2 linked regions of the Rhodopseudomonas sp. BAL398 genome follow. The protein of the gene in region 2 binds, or shares a complex with, the protein of the main gene of each other region. Links are inferred from orthologs where the notes say so. Each region holds a gene or a part of one and is shown on either strand. Other genes may lie near its edges.

Region 1 (10,408 bases), 420 kb from region 2 along the record:
GCCAGCATTGGGAAGCGACAAACCAAATGGCCGCAAAGGCCAATCTGACTGGCCAAATGGCCAAGATGACAGGGGACCGTCATGATCAAGGCTCTTTCAGCAATTACCGTTGCAGCGTTCGTAGCCGCCGCTTTGACCGTGTTGCCGGGCTTTGCCCCCCAGGTTGAAGCCAGCGTGCCGGTGGCTCTCGCCAAAGCCGACCGTCTCGATATCCGCCCGGTGAACGCGGATTGCTCGCAGCAGACTTGGCCGAACATCTCGGCCTCTTGCCTGCGCAGCGCCTCAAGCCGGACCGCCCATATCCGCGAAGCCCGGCTGGTGACCGCCAAGCGTCACTAACAGTTTTCAGGTTCTACCAAGCTCTGCCTCCAGGAGCTCCATCGAAGGCCCCCAGTGTGCCCGCCGGGGGCCTTTCGATTCGTGGCGATCGTTCAGCTCGGCTACCAGACGGATTCCAATTACCGACTGATCCAGACTTCCAACGTTCCTTTTGCCACGCCGTCATTTCGCTCCGGCTTTATTGATCTCGAAATCAATTTCGTAGCGTTAAGGGAATCCGCTAAGGTCCGTGCCGTCGGGTCGTCTGATTGATCGCGGTATCGCACGGCGGCGGTGTTCGCGGCAGAGGGTGTTCGCTGCCCGCCGCCGTCAACCCCCTCCACCTTCCAACCGGCATCCCCAATCTTCTTCATCACCGACCGGACATCACTGCGGTCGATTGCGCCTGCGAATTGGAAAAAGACATCGTAATTTGTCGCAGCAGGGGGCGCGACTTCTGTCTTAATTGGGGTTGGAGGCGGGGGATTGGCCCGTTCAGCCACGGTGTCCGCTGTGGTTCGACAGTCAATCAAAAGGTTGGCAAAACAAGCGAGACCTTGGCTCTGAGGATTTAGTTTGGAAAAGGCGAAAACTAACACCCACGCAATGCAGACGAACAAAACAGACCACTTTAAGAGATTCATAATCCAAGGATCGTGTAGCATGGCCGTAACGATCGCAACAAGAACACCCACGAAAACGAGATAAAGCGCGGGCCGTATCCTTGCCTCGGTGTCAATCCCAAATATTCCTACCGCGGCGACCGCAATAAATGCCGCCATACCACCAAAAATTAGTGCGGCTTCGCGCGGATGACTTTGGCTCCATCTTGCGAGCCACTGGAATGTGCCGCGCTGGGTTGTAGAATCCGTTCCGTCCCCGAGATCAGCCATATTCGCTCCCCCGCTCTACTCAGGGTAGCAAGGTTTCCGCTCTCAAGCAAATCACCTTGCCTAGAGATCGAGCAATCGAACGCAGCGTTGCATCGGCCGAGAAGGATCCTCCATCGGCGGCGGATCAGCCGCCGTTGCCGCTGTCAGTGTCCTCGCCGATATGTTCGACCGACACCACATGCTCGTCGTCGGCGGTGTCGAACACGGTCACGCCCTGGGTCGAGCGGCCGACGATGCGGATGCCGGCGACCGGGCAGCGGATCAGTTGGCCCTTGTCGGTCACCAGCATGATCTGGTCGTGGTCGTCGACCGGGAACGAGGCCACCAGCTTGCCGTTGCGGCTGTTGACCGCCATCGCCACGATGCCTTTGCCGCCGCGGCCGGTGGTGCGGTACTCGAACGACGAGGTTCGCTTGCCGTAACCGTTTTCGCTGAGTGTCAGCACGAACTGCTCGTTGGCCGACATCTCGGCGTAACGTTCCGGAGCCAGCGAATCCAACGCGCCCACCTCCTCCCCCTCAGCCTCGGCGGCCAATTCGGCGATCGCGGCCTCGTCACCATTGGGGGCGGCGTCTTCGCCGGTGGCGGCGCGACGAATGGCACCGGACTGTTTCAGATACAGCGCGCGCTCGGCCGGCGCCGCATCGAAATGGCGCAGAATGGTCAGCGAGATCACCTGGTCGCCGCTCGCCAGCGACATGCCGCGCACGCCCATCGAGGCGCGGCTCTGGAACACGCGGACCTCATTGACCGCAAAGCGGATGCACTGGCCGCCAGCGGCGGTCAGCAGCACGTCGTCGCGATCGGTGCAGATCTGCACGTCGACGATCGATTCGCCGACATCGAGCTTCATGGCGATGATGCCGGAGCGGCGCACATCGACGAAGTCCGACAATTTGTTGCGCCGCACGGTGCCGCGGGTGGTGGCGAACATCACGTCGAGCTCGGCCCAGGAGGATTCATCCTCGGGCAGCGGCATGATGGTGGTGATGCCCTCGCCCTGCTCCAGCGGCAGGATATTGATCAGCGCCTTGCCGCGGCCGTTCGGCGGCGCGATCGGCAGCCGCCAGACCTTTTCCTTGTAGACCTGGCCGCGCGACGAGAAGAACAGCACCGGCGTATGGGTCGAGGCCACGAACAGCCGGCTGACGAAATCCTCTTCGCGGGTCGCCATGCCGGAGCGGCCCTTGCCGCCGCGACGCTGCGCCCGATAGGTCGACAGCGGCACCCGCTTGACGTAGCCGGCATGCGACACGGTCACCACCATGTCCTCGCGCTGGATCAGGTCCTCGTCCTCGACCTCGCCCTCCTGCTCGATGATCGTGGTCTTGCGCGGCGTGGCGAATTCAGCCTTCACCGCCGTCAGCTCGTCCTTGATGATGCTCTGGACCCGCGCGCGCGAGCGCAGGATCTCAAGATAATCGGCGATCTCGAGCGCCAGCTTGTCGAGCTCTTCGGAAATTTCCTCGCGGCCCAACGCCGTCAGGCGCGCCAGCCGCAGATCCAGAATCGCCTTGGCCTGCTCGAACGACAGCCGCGCGGTGCCGTCGTCGGCCAGCCGATGCCGCGGATCATCGATCAGCATGATCATCGTGGCGACGTCCTTGGCCGGCCAGTCGCGCGCCATCAATATGTCGCGCGCCGTGGCCGGATCCGGTGAAGTCCGAATCACCCTGATGACTTCGTCGATATTGGCGACCGCGATCGCCAGACCGACCAGGATGTGGGCGCGGTCGCGGGCCTTGTTGAGCAGGAACTTGGTGCGCCTGGTGACGACCTGCTCGCGGAAGGCGATGAACACCGTCAGCAGGTCCTTGAGATTCATCACCCGCGGACGGCCGCCGTCGAGCGCCACCACATTGGCGCTGAAATTGGTCTGCAGCGGCGTGAAGCGGTACAGCTGGTTCAGCACCACTTCGGGCACCGCGTCGCGCTTCATCTCGATGACGACGCGAAAGCCGTCGCGATCGGATTCGTCGCGCAGATCGGAGATGCCCTCGATCTTCTTCTCGCGCACCAGTTCGGCGATCCGCTCGACCATGGTGGCCTTGTTCACCTGATAGGGAATTTCCGAGATGATGATGGCCTCGCGCTCCTTGCGCGCCGGCTCGATCGTCACCTTGCCGCGCATCACGATCGAGCCGCGGCCAAGCTGATAGGCGGCGCGAATCCCGGCGCGGCCCAGAATGATGCCGCCGGTGGGGAAATCCGGGCCCGGAATGATGTTGATCAGGTCGTCGATGGTCAGCGCCGGATCGTCGATCAGCGCGACGCAGGCGTCGATCACCTCGCCGAGATTATGCGGCGGGATGTTGGTCGCCATGCCGACCGCGATGCCGCCGGCGCCGTTGACCAACAGGTTCGGAAATTTCGCCGGCAGCACGCGGGGTTCGCGGAACGAGCCGTCGTAATTGTCCTGGTAATCGACGGTGTCCTTGTCGATGTCGTCGAGCAGGCCCTGCGCGATCTTGGTCAGGCGCGACTCGGTGTAACGCATCGCGGCGGCAGAATCACCGTCGACCGACCCGAAATTGCCCTGACCGTCGATCAGCGGCACGCGCATCGAGAATTCCTGCGCCATCCGCACCATCGCGTCATAGACCGACTGGTCGCCATGCGGATGATACTTACCGATGACGTCGCCGACGGTGCGCGCCGATTTGCGATAGGGCTTATTCCATTCGAAGCCGTTTTCGTACATCGCGAACAGAATCCGGCGATGCACCGGCTTCAAACCGTCGCGCGCATCCGGCAGCGCACGGGCCACGATCACGCTCATGGCGTAATCGAGATACGAGCGCTTCATCTCGTCGAGGATCGAAATCGGGCGGATATCCGAAGGCGCCGGCGGCTCCCCGGGCTTGTTATCGTCGGTGTCGGACAATGGTGATTTCCGGTGAGAATCTGATCGGCGATTTATAGCCGATCCGGCGTCTGCAAACCACCTTTAACTGGCCCGGCCGGCGGGTTTTTCCCTTCGTTTTTCCAATTACTTAGGCGGCGCACCCGACCTCCTCGAACGGGTCATTCCGGGGCGCGAGGCAGCAGGCCGAATGAACCCGGAATGATGCCGTTCTGGATTGCGAACGCAGCAAAGGCGCAGGCGCTCAGTGCTCGTCCGGATGCGGGGTGGCGCCGAACCGGTTCACGACGATGTCGCGCTTGGTCTCGTCGACCCGCACCGTCATCTCGAACCGGCCCTCATGCAGGTCCTTGCGCAGCACCTCGGCATTGCGATGCAGCCAGCTGATGCCGGCGCCATCGGCGGCGTCGATCGACAGGTCGAGCGCGATCCGGCTCAGGGCCAGCCGCTGCTCGATCGCCGCCAGCAGCTCGTCGATGCCCTCGCCGGTCACCGCCGACACCATGAAGCACGGATGCTCGGCCGGGCGCCTGGCGGCGATGTTGCTGAGATTCTCGCGCTGCTCCGGTTCGAAGCGGTCGATCTTGTTCCAGACCTCGAGGATCCGCCCGCCCGCTTCGGGATCGATCCCGAGCTGGCGCAGCACGGCGTCGACGTCGCGCTGCTGGGCCTCGGCGTCCTCGTGCGAAATGTCGCGGACGTGGAGGATCAGATCGGCTTCCAGCACCTCTTCGAGCGTGGCACGGAACGCCGCCACCAGCTGGGTCGGCAGGTTGGAGATGAAGCCGACGGTGTCGGACAGCATCGCCTTGCCGCCATGCGGCAGCGTCAGCCCGCGCAAGGTCGGATCCAGCGTGGCGAACAGCATGTCGGCGGCCTGCACCTCGGAGCGCGTCAGCCGGTTGAACAGCGTCGACTTGCCGGCATTGGTGTAGCCGACCAAGGCGACGACGCGGTACGGCACTCGCTGCCGGCCGGCGCGGTGCAGCCGGCGGGTGCCCTGCACCTTCTTGATCTCGTTTTCGATCTTGGTGATGCGATCGCCGATCAGCCGGCGGTCGGCCTCGATCTGGGTCTCGCCGGGGCCGCCCATGAAGCCGAAGCCGCCGCGCTGCCGTTCCAGATGGGTCCAGGACCGCACCAGCCGCGACCGTTGATAGTTCAGATGCGCCAGCTCGACCTGCAGCGCGCCTTCCTTGGTCTTGGCCCTGCGGCCGAAGATTTCCAGGATCAAGCCGGTGCGGTCGAGCACCTTGGTATTCCAGGCCTTCTCCAGATTGCGCTGCTGGATCGGCGACAGCGCGCAATCCATCACCACAAGGTCGGCCTCGTGGCCCTGGATGATGCCGAGAATCTCCTCGACCTTGCCCTTGCCGAGATAAGTGGCCGGGCGAATCTGCCCGATCGGCGCCAGCACCAATTCGGCGATCACCAGATCGATCGCACGCGCCAACCCCGCCGCCTCGTCGAGACGAGCGTCGGAGCCGCGCACCGCAATGCTGTCGGTTGAATCGGGATCGCCGCGACGCGCGCGCAAATACGGGCCGACGACGATTACTCGTCCGGTCTGCTCGTCATGCACCGACCGCGGCCGGTCGGCGCCCCCGTCAAGGCTGCGGGGTTCCAATCAGGTCAAGCTCAAGCTGGAGCGTCCTCGCCACCTTCGAACAACTGGATCGGTGCGCCGGGCATGATGGTTGAGATCGCATGCTTGTAGACCAGCTGCGAATGACCATCGCGCCGGAGTAACAAACAGAAATTATCGAACCAGGTGACAATGCCCTGCAACTTGACCCCGTTCACAAGAAAAATCGTGAGAGGAGTCTTGGTCTTGCGAACGTGGTTCAGGAATGTGTCTTGAAGGTTTTGTGCGCGGTCTGCCGCCATTTTCTTGTCCCGCAGTATGTTTTGAATTTTTTTTGCCGCGACGCTGCTCTCTGCGGAGCATGGTCTCGGTGTCAGCCTTCCTGAGATCCCCCTCCGGAGACCGACAGGTTGATTAGACGTCAGGTGCCAATGTTAGGCAAGCAGGTTCCCGCAAAAGCTGTGTTACTGAGGCAACAAAACTCAGGAAAATGCCGAAAATCGGTGGAACTGCTCACGCAAACGCGTGGCAATCCGACCTGGCGTACCGTCGCCAATGATCCGGCCATCGATCGCCACGACAGGCATCACGATCTGACTCGACGCGGTGACGAAGGCCTCCGCGGCCTGCAGTGCCTCGTCGACGGTAAAGGCGCGTTCCTCGAATTTGATTTGCAGTGCCGCAAGGGTTTCGATCAACACCGCCCGGGTGACACCGGCGAGGATTCCGGATTCCGCCGAGCGGGTGACCACACGACCGTCCTGGGTGACGATCCAGGCGTTGCTGGAGGATCCCTCGGTGACCAGGCCGTCGCGATCGACATACCACGCCTCATAGGCGCCCTGCTCGCGCGCCGCTTGCTTGGCCAGCACGTTCGGCAATAGCGCCGTCGACTTGATATCGACCCGCGGCCAGCGGTTCTCCGGCAGCGTGATCACCTTGATCCCATGCGCCGCGGTGTCCTGGTTCTTGGCATAATTCAGCGCCCGCGCGGTCACCACCAGGCTCGGCGCGACGCCGGCCGGAAAACCGTGATCGCGCCGCGCCACGCCGCGGGTCACCTGCAGATAGACCAGCCCATAATTGACCCGGTTACGCCGCACCACCTCATGCAGCACCACCTGCAACGCCGAAAGCGGCATCGGCATCGCGATCCGCAATTCACCGAGCGAGCGCTGCAGCCGCGCCATGTGCCGCGGCATGTCGACGATCTTGCCGCCGCGCAGCTCGCAGACCTCATAGACGCCGTCGGCGAATTGATAGCCGCGATCCTCGATGCTGACGCAGGCGTCGCGCATGTCGCGATAGCGGCCGTTCACATAGGCGATGCGAGCCATGAGACTGTTCCGGAAATGATGATGCTGATGATGATGCGAGGACGGCGACGCCGGTCAACCGACGCCGAGCGCCTTGAGCTTGCGGTGCAGCGCGGAGCGCTCCATGCCGACGAATTCGGCGGTGCGCGAGATGTTGCCGGAGAACCGGCTGATCTGCGCGATCAGATAGTCGCGCTCGAACACTTCGCGGGCCTCGCGCAACGGCAGTCCCATGATGTGCTCGCCATTATTGCCGGTCGGCATCGTCGGCACCATCGAGCCGACATCCTGCGGCAGCATGTCGGCGGTGATGATCACTTCGGGACCGCCGCTGGCCAGAATCATCACCCGCTCGACATTGTTGCGCAGTTGGCGGACGTTGCCGGGCCAGACATGCGATTGCAGCACCGCCATCGCGTCCTGGCCGATCTGCCGCTTCGGCAGGCCGGTGGCGAGCGAGATCTGCTCCATGAAATATTCGATCAGTTCGGGAATGTCCTCGCGGCGCTCCGACAGCGGCGGCACCCGGATCGGCACCACCGAGAGGCGGTGATAGAGGTCCTCGCGGAACCGGCCCTCGGCAATCTCCTCCTCGAGATTGCGCGCGGTCGAGGACACGATGCGGACGTCGACATTGACCTTGGCGGTGCCGCCGGAGCGCTGGAAGGTCTGATCGACCAGCACCCGCAGGATCTTGTTCTGGGTCTCGCGCGGCATGTCGCCGATCTCGTCGATGAACAACGTGCCGCCATGGGCCTCTTCCAGCGCGCCGGCCTTGCGCTGCTGCTCGCCATTGGACTGCTCGACGCCGAACAATTCGATTTCCATCCGCTCCGGCGTGATCGCAGCGGCGTTGATGACGACGAACGGCCCTTCGGAACGGCCAGAGGCATTGTGCAACGTCCGCGCCGCCAGCTCCTTGCCGGAGCCGCTCGGCCCGACGATCAGGATCCGGCTATTGGCCTTGGCGGCGCGCTCGATGGTCTGGCGCAGCTGGTTCATGCAGGCGGAGCGGCCGGTCAGCGTCGAGGCGCTCGGCGCCTGCTGCTTCAGCTCCTTGACCTCGCGCTTCAGCCGCGAGGTCTCCAGCGCCCGCGTCGCCACCAGGATCAGGCGGTCTGCCTTGAACGGCTTCTCGATGAAGTCATAGGCGCCGCGCTTGATCGCCGCGACCGCGGTCTCGATATTGCCGTGGCCGGAGATCATCACCACCGGGACCTCGGCGTGCTCGCGCTTGATCTGCTCCAGCAATTGCAGCCCGTCGAGCCGGCTGCCCTGCAGCCAGATGTCCAGGAACACCAGATTGGGCCGGCGGTTGGCGATCTCCGCCAGCGCCGAATCGCTGTCGCGCGCGGTGCGCGTGGTGAAGCCCTCGTCGTCGAGAATGCCGGCCACGAGCTCGCGAATATCGGCCTCGTCATCAACGATCAGAATGTCATTTGCCATGGGTCGCGCCTGTCATCTCAGCTGCTGCTGACAGCTACTGCTGTGGTTTCGTTACCGGCCGGGCGGTTGGGTTCACTGGATTCGGCGGTCGGGGCCTGTCCGGAAATCGAAAAGCGCAGCCGCATCCAGGCGCCGCGCTGCCCTGGCCGAATCTCCGAGGCATCGTTGAGCTCGATCCGACCGCCATGATCGACCAGAACCCGGCCGACGATCGCCAGACCAAGCCCGGTGCCCTTCTCCCGCGTCGTCACATAGGGCTCGAGCAACCGCGCCCGGCTGACCTTGGGCAGGCCGATGCCGTTGTCGATCACGTCGATGACAATGTCCTCACCATCGCGGGCGGCGATCACGTCGATGCGGCCCTTGCCGAGCTGCTCGGGCGGCACCACGTCGATCGCCTCGGTGGCGTTCTTGATGATGTTGGTGAGCGCCTGCGAAATCAGCCGGCGGTCGAACCGCGCCCGCATCGGTTCGTCCCTGATCTCGGCCTCGATCTCGATCTCGGGATGGCCGACCCGCATCAGGAACACGACCTGCCGTACCGTGTCGGCGACGTCCTCGCCCTCGATCACCGGCTTCGGCATCCGGGCAAAGCGCGAGAATTCGTCGACCATGCGCCGGATGTCGTCGACCTGGCGGACGATGGTGTCGGTGCACTGCTCGAAAATGGCTTTGTCTTCGGTGATGACCTTGCCGAATTTGCGCTTGATCCGCTCCGCCGAAAGCTGGATCGGGGTCAGCGGATTCTTGATCTCGTGTGCGATCCGCCGCGCCACGTCGGCCCAGGCCGAGGTGCGCTGCGCCGACACCAATTCGGTGATGTCGTCCAGCGTGATGATGTAGCTGTCGCGCGAATGGCTGGTCTGCTCGGCGCTGACCCGCACCGACAGATTGCGCTCATGGCCGTCGCGGGTGATGGCGATCTGGCCCTGCACCAGCCGCTGCGAGCCCTCGCGCGCCGACTTCATCATCTCGTCGAGTTCAGGTAGCACCTCCGACAAAGGATGGCCGAGCGTCTCGGATTCCGAATGACCGATCAGCTTTTCGGCAGACCGGTTGAGAATGCCGATGCTGCCGGAGCCGTCGACGCCGATGATGCCGGCCGAGGCCGACGACAGCACCGCTTCGATGAAGCGACGGCGGCTGTCGATCAGGTCGCTGGCGCTGACCAGCTCGTCGCGCTGGCTGCGCAATTCCTGGGTCATCTTGTTGAAGGTCTCGCCGAGATGGGCGAGATCGCCCTCCGACTTGAACACCGGCACCTGGACGTGCAGATCGCCGGTGGAGACCAGATTGGCGGCGCCCATCAGGCGCCGGATCGGCGCCACCAGCCAATTGGCGAAATTCAATCCGATCAGCACCGCCGACATCAGCACCGTGAGCGCGATCACCGTGAACAGCAACGCCAGCGTCACCTGAAAGCCGAGCCGGCTCGACTCGATCTTGGCATATTCGGCGACGCTGGCCTGGGTCTGGCGCAGTTGCGAGACCACATGCGGATCGAGCAGCCGGGCGACGTAGAGGAAGGTGTCATCGAAGCCGCGCAGCCGGATCACCGCGGCGACGTAATTGGCCTCGATGAAGACCGCGATCTGCGGCTCCTTCGCATTGACGTTTTTCAGGAATTCGGCCGCCGGCACGTCGAAGTCGCGCTGAATGCCGGTCTGCGCGGATTCCAGGATATGGCGGTCCTTGTCGATCAGCATGGCGCCGGGAAGATTGCGCGCCGCCGCACTGGCGGTCAGCAATTCGCGAAATGAGCGGCGGTCCTGATCGTAGAGCGGTCTCGCATTGGAAATGTCGTTGGCCATGCCCAGGATGTCGCCGCGAATCATCTGGGCGTGTTCGTGCAGATAGGCATTGGCGACGATCAGCGAATTCTGGATCACCGCCCTCGTCGGCCCCGAGAACAACCGATCCAGCCCGCGGTCGATGGTGACATTGGCGACGATCGACACCAGAACGGCCGGCAGCACTGCGATCACCG
Region 2 (10,467 bases):
ACCGGCAAGAAGGGCGCCTACTGATCCAGATCAACACGGGTGGATGCGGGAAAGATCGTATCCACCCGTCAATGCTCTGAAACCACGAGGCCGTGAACCACGAGGCTTAAAAACACGCATGATTGGGTTTGACAATGAGGGCCGAACGGCGCGCATGTCGCGTCGTTCGGCATTGCTGTTGCTTGCGATGGCGGCGCCGTTGGCGATCACGGCTGGCGCGCGTGCCGAGGAAGAGGAGCCTGTGTTCCGCATCGAATTCAACGATGGCGTGGTGACGCCGCTGCGCATCGAGGTGCCTGCCAACCGCCGCATCCTGCTGGAGCTGCATAATCTTGGCAAGGAACCGGCCGAGTTCGAGAGCAAGGAGCTGCGCAAGGAGAAGGTGCTGGCGCCCGGCGCCAAATCAACGCTGGTGATCCGCACGCTCGACCCCGGCGAATATGACTTCTTCGATGACTTTCATTTGAATGCACCGCCAGCGGTGCTGGTCGCGAAATAGCGGACGGAGCGGATTCGTGGGCGGGCAACTCGGCAATATTGCATTCGTGATCTGGCGTGAGAGCGTCGAGGCGCTGCTGGTCATCGGCATTCTGAATGCATGGCTGACCCGGCAGCAGGTCGATGCCGCGCGCGGCAGGTTGTATCTGTGGGCCGGCGTCGGCGCCGGCCTGCTGATCTCGGTGGCGTTCGGCCTGGCTCTGGTGCTGTTCGGCGAGGCGCTGCCCGACGACGCGCAGACCGGCTACCAGACCGCCGCGGTGCTGATCGCCGCGGCCTTGATCGTCCAGATGGTGTTCTGGATGCGCCGACACGGCCGCACCCTGAAGCGCGACATCGAGAGCTCGCTGCAGAGCGCCGCCGATCGCTCGAACTGGTGGGGCGTGTTCGCGCTGGCGCTGATCGCGGTCGCGCGCGAGGGCAGCGAGACCGTGGTGTTCTTGTACGGGACGCTGGCGGCGGCGCGCAGCGGCGCGATCGCCGCGCCGGCGGCGGTGGCGCTGGGCGGTTTTCTGCTGGCGATCGGGACCTACTACCTGCTGCAGCTTGGCAGCCGGATCATGTCGTGGAAGCTGTTCTTCAGAATCACCGAGATCATGCTGCTGTTTCTGGCGGCGTCGCTGCTGGTTACCGGGGTCGACAATCTGATCGGTCTTGGCGTGTTGCCGCGGCTGTCGGGCCGGTTGTGGGATTCATCCGCGATCCTGCCGGATTACGGCCCGGTCGGTGGTCTGATCGGCTCGCTGACCGGCTATCGGGCGCGGCCGGATCTGATGCAGGTGCTGGCCTATTTGGCCTATTGGGGCGTGATCTATTGGGCCTTGTTCTGGTCCCGGCCACAGGCGAAAATCGCATGAGAGAGCCCGAAACAGTTCTGGCGCTGCCACATTCCGAAATCGGTTTCGATGCGGTGCTGCGTGAGATCGGCGACTGGCTGATGCGCAACCAGCGCGCTATCCGCGCCACCCAATGGGGCGTGGTGGTGGCCTATCTGACGCTGCTGGTGGTGCCGACGCTGCTGCCATTGCCGACCCGCACGGCGCATATCTGGACCAATCTGACGCTGTTCGCGCAATTCGTGTTCTGGGGGCTGTGGTGGCCGTTCGTGCTGCTCAGCAATGTGCTGGTCGGCCGGATGTGGTGCGGCCTGCTATGCCCGGAAGGCTCGCTGTCGGAGACGGTGAGCAAGCATAGTCGCGGCTGGGCGATTCCGCGCTGGATCCGGTGGAAGGGCTGGCCGTTCGCCGCCTTCGCCGCCACCACGATCTACGGCCAGATGATCAGCGTCTATCAATATCCGAGGCCAGCGCTGGTCATCCTCGGCTTCTCGACCGTGGCGGCAATCGCCACCGCGGCGTTGTGGGGCCGCAACAAGCGGGTGTGGTGCCGCTTCCTGTGTCCAGTGACCGGGGTGTTCGCAGTGCTCGCCAAGCTGGCGCCGCTGCATTTCCGCGTCGATTCGCAGGTCTGGGACAGCTGGGCCAAGCCGCATGGCCGCGGTCCGGCGCAGCTCGTCAATTGCGCGCCGCTGGTGCCGATCCGGACCATGAAGGGCGGCAGCGCCTGCCACATGTGCGGGCGTTGCAGCGGCTATCGCGGCGCGGTGACGCTGGCGCGGCGTTCGCCGAATCAAGAGATCGTCCATGTCGCGGGCCATGATCCGCGGCCGATGGAATCGATGCTGATCCTGTTCGGCCTGCTCGGCGTCGCCGCGGGGGCGTTTCACTGGGGCAGCAGCGGAATCTATATCGACATCAAGCAGACGCTGGCCGAATTCCTGGTCAATCACGGCGTGATGTGGCCGCTCGAAACCGCGGCGCCGTGGTGGGTCCTGACCAATTATCCCGACCTCAACGATGTCATGACGCTGCTCGATGGCGCGGTGCTGATCGGCTATTTGCTGGCGATGGCGGCGGCCATCGGCGGCGCGGTCGCAGCCTGCGCGGCGTTGTCGACCCGGCTGCTCGGGCGCTGGTCGAGCGCGCGCTTCCACCATCTGGTGCAGAGCTTCATTCCGATCGCCGCCTGCGGGGTGTTTCTCGGCCTGTCGATGACCACGGTGTCGCTGCTGCGCAATGATGGCTTGGTGTTCGGCTTTGTGGAGCCGCTGCGCGCGGCGATGTTGATCGGCGCCGGCGCCTGGTCGCTGTGGCTCGGCTGGCAGATCTCCGGCCTGTATGCCGCCCCAGCTCGGCGAATCGCCGCGATGGTCCCGTTGCTCGTCGCCGTCTCGCTCAGTGCTGCGGTGTGGGCCAGGTTGTTCTGGTCGCTGTAATGGCGTTGTGGCGCAGAATCGCGCATTACACCCCCACATCCACGGCCGGTGATTTGGTTTTCTTCTGTTCCGCGGTGCAGAATTACCATTGTGCGACGCGCCCGGCCGGACTCTTGGAACCGCTCTAAAAACGAGTGGAATCAGTGGTTTGTGGCCTTTCGCTTTGTTAACTTCAAGGCAGGAGGATGGGGGACATGATGAGCTTTTGTAGAGATAGCCTTTCGCCTGCCGTTTGTACTGCAGCCTTGTTGGCGACGACGTTGCTGATGGGGCCCGAAACGGCCCGTGCCGAGGAAAAGAGTCTGGCCGAGCGCGACAGGTTGAGCGGGACCTGGAACGGCGCGCACCGAGCTTGAAGCCAAGGGCATCGAGATCGGCATCGCCTATATCGGAGAAATTCTCGGCGTCTCTGGCGGCGTCAAGCCGAAAGGGCCCTATGCCACTTACGAAGGTCGTCTCGACGTGACGATCAATACCGATCTGGAAAAGCTGGTGGGCTGGACCGGCGGCAAAACCCATATCCGCGCCTTCCAGATTCACAGCGTCAACGACCGCAACGCAGCCAGCTATGCCGGCTCGATCGCAGACCCGAGCAATATCGACGCGTATAACACCACAAGGCTGTTCACAGCCTGGTTCCAGCAGGAGTTCGGCACCTTCGCATCGTTGCGGCTCGGCCAGCTCGCCGGCGACGACGAGTTTCTGGTCAGCAATACTGCTGGCGGCTTGATCAACGGCACTTTCGGTTGGGCCGCGATCATGGCGGCGAACCTGCCCAGCGGCGGTCCGGCCTATCCGCTGGCGACGCCCGGCGCGCGGTTGCAGCTCAATCCGACCGAGAATATCGCACTGCTTGGCGCCGTGTTCAGCGGCAATCCGGCCGGGAAGAACTGCAGCAATCCGAATCCGCAGATCTGCAACAAATACGGTACCACCTTCAGCCTCGATGGCGGCGCGCTGTGGCTCGGCGAAGCTCAGTACAATGTCAATCAGGGCAAGGATTCCACCGGCCTTGCGGCGTCCTACAAGATCGGCGCTTGGTATCACACCGGCAAGACCTTTGCGGACCAGTATTGGGGGCTCGATGCGACCGGCGCGGCCGTTCCCATCGCGCTGAAAACGGATAGCCTCAATCACAGCGGCAATTGGGGCTTCTACGGCGTGGCCGACCAGATGGTGTGGCGCGGCGGCGAGGCCAGCACCAGCATCTTCGTGCGCGGCGGCTGGACGCCCTCGGACCGCAATCTGGTGTCGTGGTACATCGATGGCGGCGTCGGCTTCAAGGGCTTCGTGCCCGGCCGCGCCGCCGATACCCTGACGATTGGTGTCGCCCATTCCAAGATCAGTTCCGACGCCACCGCGGCCGATCTGGTTCAGGCCACCTTCAATGGCACATATTTCCCGCAGCGCTCCAGCGAGACGGTGATCGAGGTCAGCTACATGGCTCAGGTGACGCCGTGGTGGAATGTGCAGCCGGATTTTCAATATATCGTCAAACCGGGCGGCAAGGTGCTGCGGGATGCCGCGGATCCCTCACTGGGGACAGTCGAGGATGCCTTCGTGTTCGGCGTGCGCAGCACCATCGTGTTCTGAACCCGACGTTTGATCGCAACACACCAAGGGCGGGCCGGTGGCTCGCCCTTTGCTGTTATGGGCCTGCGCAGGGAGTAGCGGTCGATTGATCCAGATCAAACCGCAGCCGCGGCGCCTCGGCATCCTGACGCGCAATATCAAGCGCAAAGGGAGGTTGCCGTGCCATTCGACTCGATGCTGGTGTCCGTCGCGGTGGTTGTGATGTTTGCTGTGTTTGCCGGCGTACTGTTGTGGGGCGATGCTCAGACAAGAACGCGGCCACACGACCAGGATCGCGCCCATTGACGCGATCAAGGCAGTAACTGCCCTAGACGCCGCGGGATGATCTGGTCATCGCCGCGAGGGATCTTTATGGTCGCTCATTCGATAGTCAGGCGACTTTGGAAAGTTGTGCCGTCGCGGAGGGCGCCTCGTCCTTGACCTCCTCCGTGATCACCTCGAACTTCACCAGCTGGGCGAAGCCGAAGCTGGTGGAGATCGCGACGTCGGCGGCGTCGCGGCCGCGCGCGATCACGATCCGGCCGATCCGCGGATGGTTGTGTCGGGCGTCGAACGTGTACCAGCGACCGTCGAGATAGACTTCGAACCAGGCCGAAAAATCCATCGGCGCGGGATCGATCGGCACGCCGATATCGCCGAGATAGCCGGTGCAATAGCGCGCCGGAATATTCATGCAGCGGCACAGCGTCACCGCCAGATGGGCGAAATCCCGGCACACGCCGATGCCCTCGGCATGGCCCTCCGACGCGGTGCGGTCGGAGCGGGCGAACTGATAGCCGAACTGAATCCGGGTGTGGACATAGTCGCAGATCGCCTGCACGCGCTCCCAGCCCGTCGGGATGCCGCCGAACATCGACCATGCCAGATTCGACAATTTGTCGGTGTCGCAATAGCGGCTGCCGAGCAGATAGATCAGCGCCTCGTCGGGGAGCTCCGCGACCGGCAATTGCCGAGCGCCCGGCGCGGTGTCGTCGGGCAGACCGGAATCCTCGATCAGGAACGCGTTGCTGATGTCGATCCGACCGGGCGGAGCGACGATCCGGGTGCAGACATTGCCGAACATATCCAGAAAGTCACGCGAGGCGACCTCTGGCGAAAAACGAATCTGGTGCTCGCCTACGACATGCTGCATCCGAGAGGGATGAACGCTCAGCAGCAGGTTCATTGGCGTGTCCTGGGAACACTCGTAAGCGATATTGAAACCCGCGCGAATTTTCACCTGACTCTCCGTCATTCCAACGAGTGGATGTGTCAGACATAATCGCGAAGGGGGGCAGCTTGTTCCTGATTTGATGACATTGGCGCTGCACGAATTGTGGCTATTGCTGCAACAATTTCGGGCAGCGCCAGGGGATTACTCCGTGAGGCCGAACAGCAGCGCAGATCTCCCGGTCACCTGATAGATCGTACCACAGTCGAAAGCCGCGCCACCTGCGCCGTCGGGGATGTTGGTGTCGACCAGCAGGGACCAGCTGGAGCCGTGCGGAACTTGCGGCAGCGTGAAGTCGACGACGCCGTCAAAACTGTTCAGCACCAACAGGACGGTGTCGTCCTCGGCATGTTTGCGGATGCCGGTCTTCTGGGCGCGGCCATCGAGCAGCATGCCGAAGCATTTCATGTTGCCGTCGCCCCACTGCTCGTCCTGCATCGGCTCGCCATTGGCGTTGATCCAGATAACGTCGCAGACATCGAGCACCGGGTCGTGGACGCCGTTGAGGAAGCGGCTGCGGCGCAGCGTCGGATAGTTTCGGCGCAGCTCGATTAGCCGCTTGGTGAAGCTCAGCAGGTCCTTGCCGTCGTCGGTCAAGCCCCAGTTGACCCAGGAGATTTCGCTGTCCTGGCAATAGGCGTTGTTGTTGCCGTGCTGGGTGCGGCCGAATTCGTCGCCGGCCAGCAGCATCGGCGTGCCCTGCGACAGCAGCAGCGTCGCCAGCATGTTGCGCTTCTGGCGTTCGCGCAGGGCAAGGATGTCCTTGTCGTCGGTCGGGCCTTCGACGCCGCAATTCCACGACGCGTTGTTGGAGCTGCCGTCGCGATTATCCTCGCCATTGGCCTCGTTGTGCTTGTCGTTGTAGCTCGCCCAGTCGTTCAGGGTGAAGCCGTCATGGGCGGTGACGAAATTGACGCTGGCCCAGGCGCGGCGGCCCTGATGGTTGAACAGATCCGCCGACGCCGACAGCCGCGGCGCCAGCGCCGCCACATCGGCTTCACCGCGCCAGAAATCGCGCAGCGTGTCGCGGTATTTGTCGTTCCACTCGGCCCAACCGGGCGGAAAGCCGCCGACCTGATAGCCGCCGGGGCCGATATCCCAGGGCTCGGCGATCAGCTTGAGCGAGGTCAGCAGCGGGTCCTGGTCGACCGCTTTGAGAAAGCCGCTCTGTTCGTCGAAGCCGTGGACCTCGCGCGCCAGGATGGTGCCGAGATCGAAGCGGAAGCCGTCGATATGCATCTCGCCGGCCCAGTAGCGCAGGCTGTCATTGACCATCTGGATGACGCGGGCATGCGACAGGTTGACGGTGTTGCCGGTGCCGGTGTCGTTGATGTAATGGCGCTTGTTGTCCGGCAGCAGCCGGTAATAGCTGGCATTGTCGATGCCCTTGAACGACAGCGTCGGCCCGAGCTCGTTGCCTTCGGCGGTGTGGTTGTAGACCACGTCGAGAATCACCTCGAGACCGTGGCCGTGCAGCCGCGCCACCATCTCCTTGAATTCGCGCAGGCTGTTGGCGACGTCATGGGCATAGCGCGGGTCCGGCGCGAAAAAGCCGATGGTGTTGTAGCCCCAATAATTGGTCAGCTTCTTGTCGAGCAGGTAGTCGTCATTGACGAAAGTGTGGATCGGCAATAGCTCGACCGAGGTGACGCCGAGCGAAGCGATGTAATCGACCACCGCCTGATGACCGAACCCCGCATAGGTGCCGCGCATCTCCTCCGGCACCTCGGGGTGGCATTTGGTGAAGCCCTTGACGTGGGTTTCGTAGACGATGGTCTGGTCCCACGGCACGTTGGTGCGGCCGGGCTCGCCGTGCCAGTCGTAATTGGGATCGACCACCACGCATTTCGGCATGAACGCCGCGCTGTCGCGAGTGTCGAAACTGGTGTCGTCGCCGCTCTCGACCGTGTAGCCGAACACCGCCGGGTTCCAGGTCAGTTCCCCCGCATGGGCGCGGGCATAGGGGTCGAGCAGCAGCTTGTTCGGGTTGAAGCGGTGGCCGTGTTCGGGCTCGTAGGGGCCGTGGACGCGGTAGCCGTAAAATGCCCCCGGACCGACATCGGGGATGTAGCCATGAAACACCTCGTCGGTATATTCCGGCAGTTCGATCCGCCGCTCGGTGTCCCCGTCGAACAGGCAGACCTCGACCTTGGTGGCATTGGCGGAAAACAACGCAAAATTTGTGCCTTCGCCGTCCCAGCTGGCGCCGAGCGGGAAGGGCAGGCCTTCCCGGACAATGTCGTTGCTCACCGTGTTCGCAGCCTCCGCTATCGCCGGCGCGGATTGCGCGGCGTCGTCGTTCAATGTGTCGCACATCTGCGGCGCCCGTCCTAACGCATCTTGACGACGGGTTCGCGACCCCACACCCGCAGCTTGCCGAGCTCGCCGATGAAGTCCGCGGCGTCCTTGGCGGCGGTCAGCTTGATGCAGCCCTCGTCGAGATCGTCGGCGATCCCGGCCTTGACCAGCAGCGGACGGGCGGCGTCGACATAGCCGATGAACTTGCAATGGGCGAAGGCGTCGGCGACGAAATCGCGGGCGGTGGATTCCTGCACCAGATCGTCGATCTCGTCCGATCCCGGCAGCAGCGCCACCGCGTCGTACAGCACCGAGGGGCCGCCATCGATCATCTGATCGGCCGCGATCATGCTGCCGTCGCTGGCGGTGACGCCGCCGACCCGTGGCGCGATCAGTTCGAAGCTGGCGCCGGCCTTCTTCAGCGCGGCCTGCAAGCTCTTGAGCAAAGCGGCGTCGGTGCCGTCGGTGATCAGGATGCCGAGCTTGCGGCCCTCGAAGCGTTTGGGGCCGTTCTCGACGATGCTGAGCGCCGGGGAGGGCGGCAGATCCTGTCGGGTCGGCATCGCCGCGTCGGCGGGCTTGGGCATGGTCTTGATGCCGAGCCGGTTGGCGACGCTGCTGGCCAACCCCTCATCGATATTGAGCAGATGCGACACCACCCGCTCGCGGATCACCGGGATGTCCACCTTGCTGAGCTCGAAGGTCAGCGCGGCGGCGATATGGTGCTGTTCGCCACGGGTCTGGCTGAGATAGAACTGCCGCGCCTGGCTGTAGTGGTCGGCAAAGCTCTCGGCGCGGAACTTGGCTTTGGCGCCTTCCTCGGCGTCGGGAAATGCGACAAAACCGCGGCTTGTCGATTCGCGCGGGCCTTCGCCATGGGAGTTTGGCTGGTAATTGGCGCGGCCGACCGGATTGCGCATCGCCATATGGCCGTCCTGCTGGAAATGCGCGAACGGGCATTTCGGCGCGTTGATCGGCAGATGGCTGAAATTGGTGCTGCCAAGCCGGCTCAACTGGGTATCGAGATAGGAGAAGTTGCGGCCCTGCAGCAGCGGGTCGTTGGAGAAGTCGATGCCCGGCGGCACGTTCTGGGTCATGAACGCGACCTGTTCGGTCTCGGCGAAGAAGTTGTCGGGCATGCGGTCGAGCACCAGCCGGCCCACCGGAATCGTCGGCAGCACTTCTTCGGGAATGATCTTGGTGGCGTCCAGAACGTCGAACTCAAACTTGTCGGCGAAGGCCTGATCGAACAATTGCACCCGCAATTCCCATTCGGGGAAATTGCCGGTCTGGATCGCGGTCCACAGATCGCGGCGATGGAAGTCCGGATCGGCGCCGTTGATCTTCACCGCCTCGTTCCACAGCACCGACTGCAGGCCGAGCTTCGGTTTCCAGTGAAACTTGACGAAGGTGGATTCGCCCTTGGCGTTGACCAGCCGGAAGGTGTGGACGCCGAATCCTTCCATGAAACGGAACGAGCGCGGGATCGCCCGATCCGACATCACCCACATCACCATGTTCATGGCTTCGGGGGTGAGGCTGATGAAATCCCAGAAATTGGTGTGCGCCGATTGCGCCTGCGGAAAGGCGCGGTCGGGCGCTTCCTTGACCGAATGGATCAGGTCGGGAAACTTGATCGCGTCCTGGATGAAGAACACCGGGATGTTGTTGCCGACCAGATCCCAATTGCCTTCCTTGGTATAGATCTTCACGGCGAAGCCGCGGACGTCGCGGGCCAGGTCGAACGAGCCCTTGTTGCCGGCCACGGTGGAGAACCGCACGAAAGCCGGCGTGCGCTCGCCCTCGCGCTGGAACAGGTCGGCGCGGCTGTATTTCGCCAGCGAATTGGTGGTCTCGAAATAGCCGTGCGCGCCGTAGCCGCGGGCATGCACCACGCGCTCCGGGATCCGCTCATGGTCGAAGTGGAAGATCTTTTCGCGGAAATGGAAATCCTCGATCAGGGTCGGGCCGCGCGGGCCGATCTTCAGCGAGTTCTGGTCGTCGGAAACCGGGCCTCCCTGCGCCGTCGTCATGGTCTCCAGGCCGAGATCCTCGGCGGTCTGATGCAATTCGCCGCCTGCGCCGCGACTCAGTTTCTGGTCGTGGATGGTGGCGGAGTTGGAAGGTTTCGACGATTTGGCCATGTGAGGTGCTTTCCAGGGGTGTCCTGCCAGAGGTGTCCGAGGGCTGTGGCGCCGGCCCAATGCGGCCCGCGCCGCGTTCGTTGCCGACGCGGCGAGGCGAAGAAGATGGATTGAGCGCGGAAGAGCCGTGGCCCGGCGCATGTGCGCCGGGCCATTGGGCTAGCGGTTGGATTGCGAGGTGGTGGTGCTGGAGGCCTTGTCCAGCGACTGCGCCATATCGAGATGGTGTTTCAACGTCGGCAGCGTCTTGCCGGCCCATTGCTTGAGCGCGGAATTGTCGCCGCCATCGGCGTAGCGCTCGAACAGCCCGACCGCGTCCTTGTGGGCCGAGACCTGCATCGAATCGAAGCTGTCGGAGAAATCCTTGCCTTTCAACCCGCGCAGCTTGTCGAGCTTGGACTGATGCGCGCTGTCGAGGCTGGTAGGCAATTGGGCTTTGACCTTGCCGC

What was found.
Region 1: the proteins of RBJ75_RS02740 (region 2) and hfq are in contact, whole or in part, in a crystal structure (PDB 3VU3), measured with the Escherichia coli proteins. The link is inferred for Rhodopseudomonas sp. BAL398 from one-to-one orthologs.

Annotation. Positions count from the first base shown.
Region 1 is NZ_CP133111.1:1,009,421-1,019,828, reverse strand. What follows is about bases 4,338-7,173. They hold hfq (RNA chaperone Hfq), read right to left. Parts: upstream 5,962-7,173; coding sequence 5,713-5,961; downstream 4,338-5,712. Other genes in these bases: RBJ75_RS04740 (sigma-54-dependent transcriptional regulator), read right to left, coding at 7,051-7,173; RBJ75_RS04745 (D-amino-acid transaminase), read right to left, coding at 6,142-6,996; hflX (GTPase HflX), read right to left, coding at 4,338-5,701. In the rest of the region: RBJ75_RS04770 (hypothetical protein), read left to right, coding at 82-339; RBJ75_RS04765 (hypothetical protein), read right to left, coding at 459-1,211; gyrA (DNA gyrase subunit A), read right to left, coding at 1,336-4,095; more of hflX, read right to left, coding at 4,319-4,337; more of RBJ75_RS04740, read right to left, coding at 7,174-8,421; RBJ75_RS04735 (sensor histidine kinase NtrY-like), read right to left, coding at 8,439-10,408. UniProt on the Escherichia coli protein: RNA chaperone that binds small regulatory RNA (sRNAs) and mRNAs to facilitate mRNA translational regulation in response to envelope stress, environmental stress and changes in metabolite concentrations.
Region 2 is NZ_CP133111.1:590,145-600,611, forward strand. Bases 7,463-10,357 are described here. They hold RBJ75_RS02740 (catalase), read right to left. Parts: upstream 10,019-10,357; coding sequence 7,907-10,018; downstream 7,463-7,906. Other genes in these bases: glgX (glycogen debranching protein GlgX), read right to left, coding at 7,463-7,892; RBJ75_RS02745 (DUF4142 domain-containing protein), read right to left, coding at 10,178-10,357. Outside these bases: RBJ75_RS02705 (iron transporter), read left to right, coding at 1-24; RBJ75_RS02710 (cupredoxin domain-containing protein), read left to right, coding at 155-499; RBJ75_RS02715 (FTR1 family protein), read left to right, coding at 516-1,355; RBJ75_RS02720 (4Fe-4S binding protein), read left to right, coding at 1,352-2,773; RBJ75_RS02725 (carbohydrate porin), read left to right, coding at 3,236-4,366; RBJ75_RS02730 (transglutaminase-like domain-containing protein), read right to left, coding at 4,737-5,585; more of glgX, read right to left, coding at 5,721-7,462; more of RBJ75_RS02745, read right to left, coding at 10,358-10,467.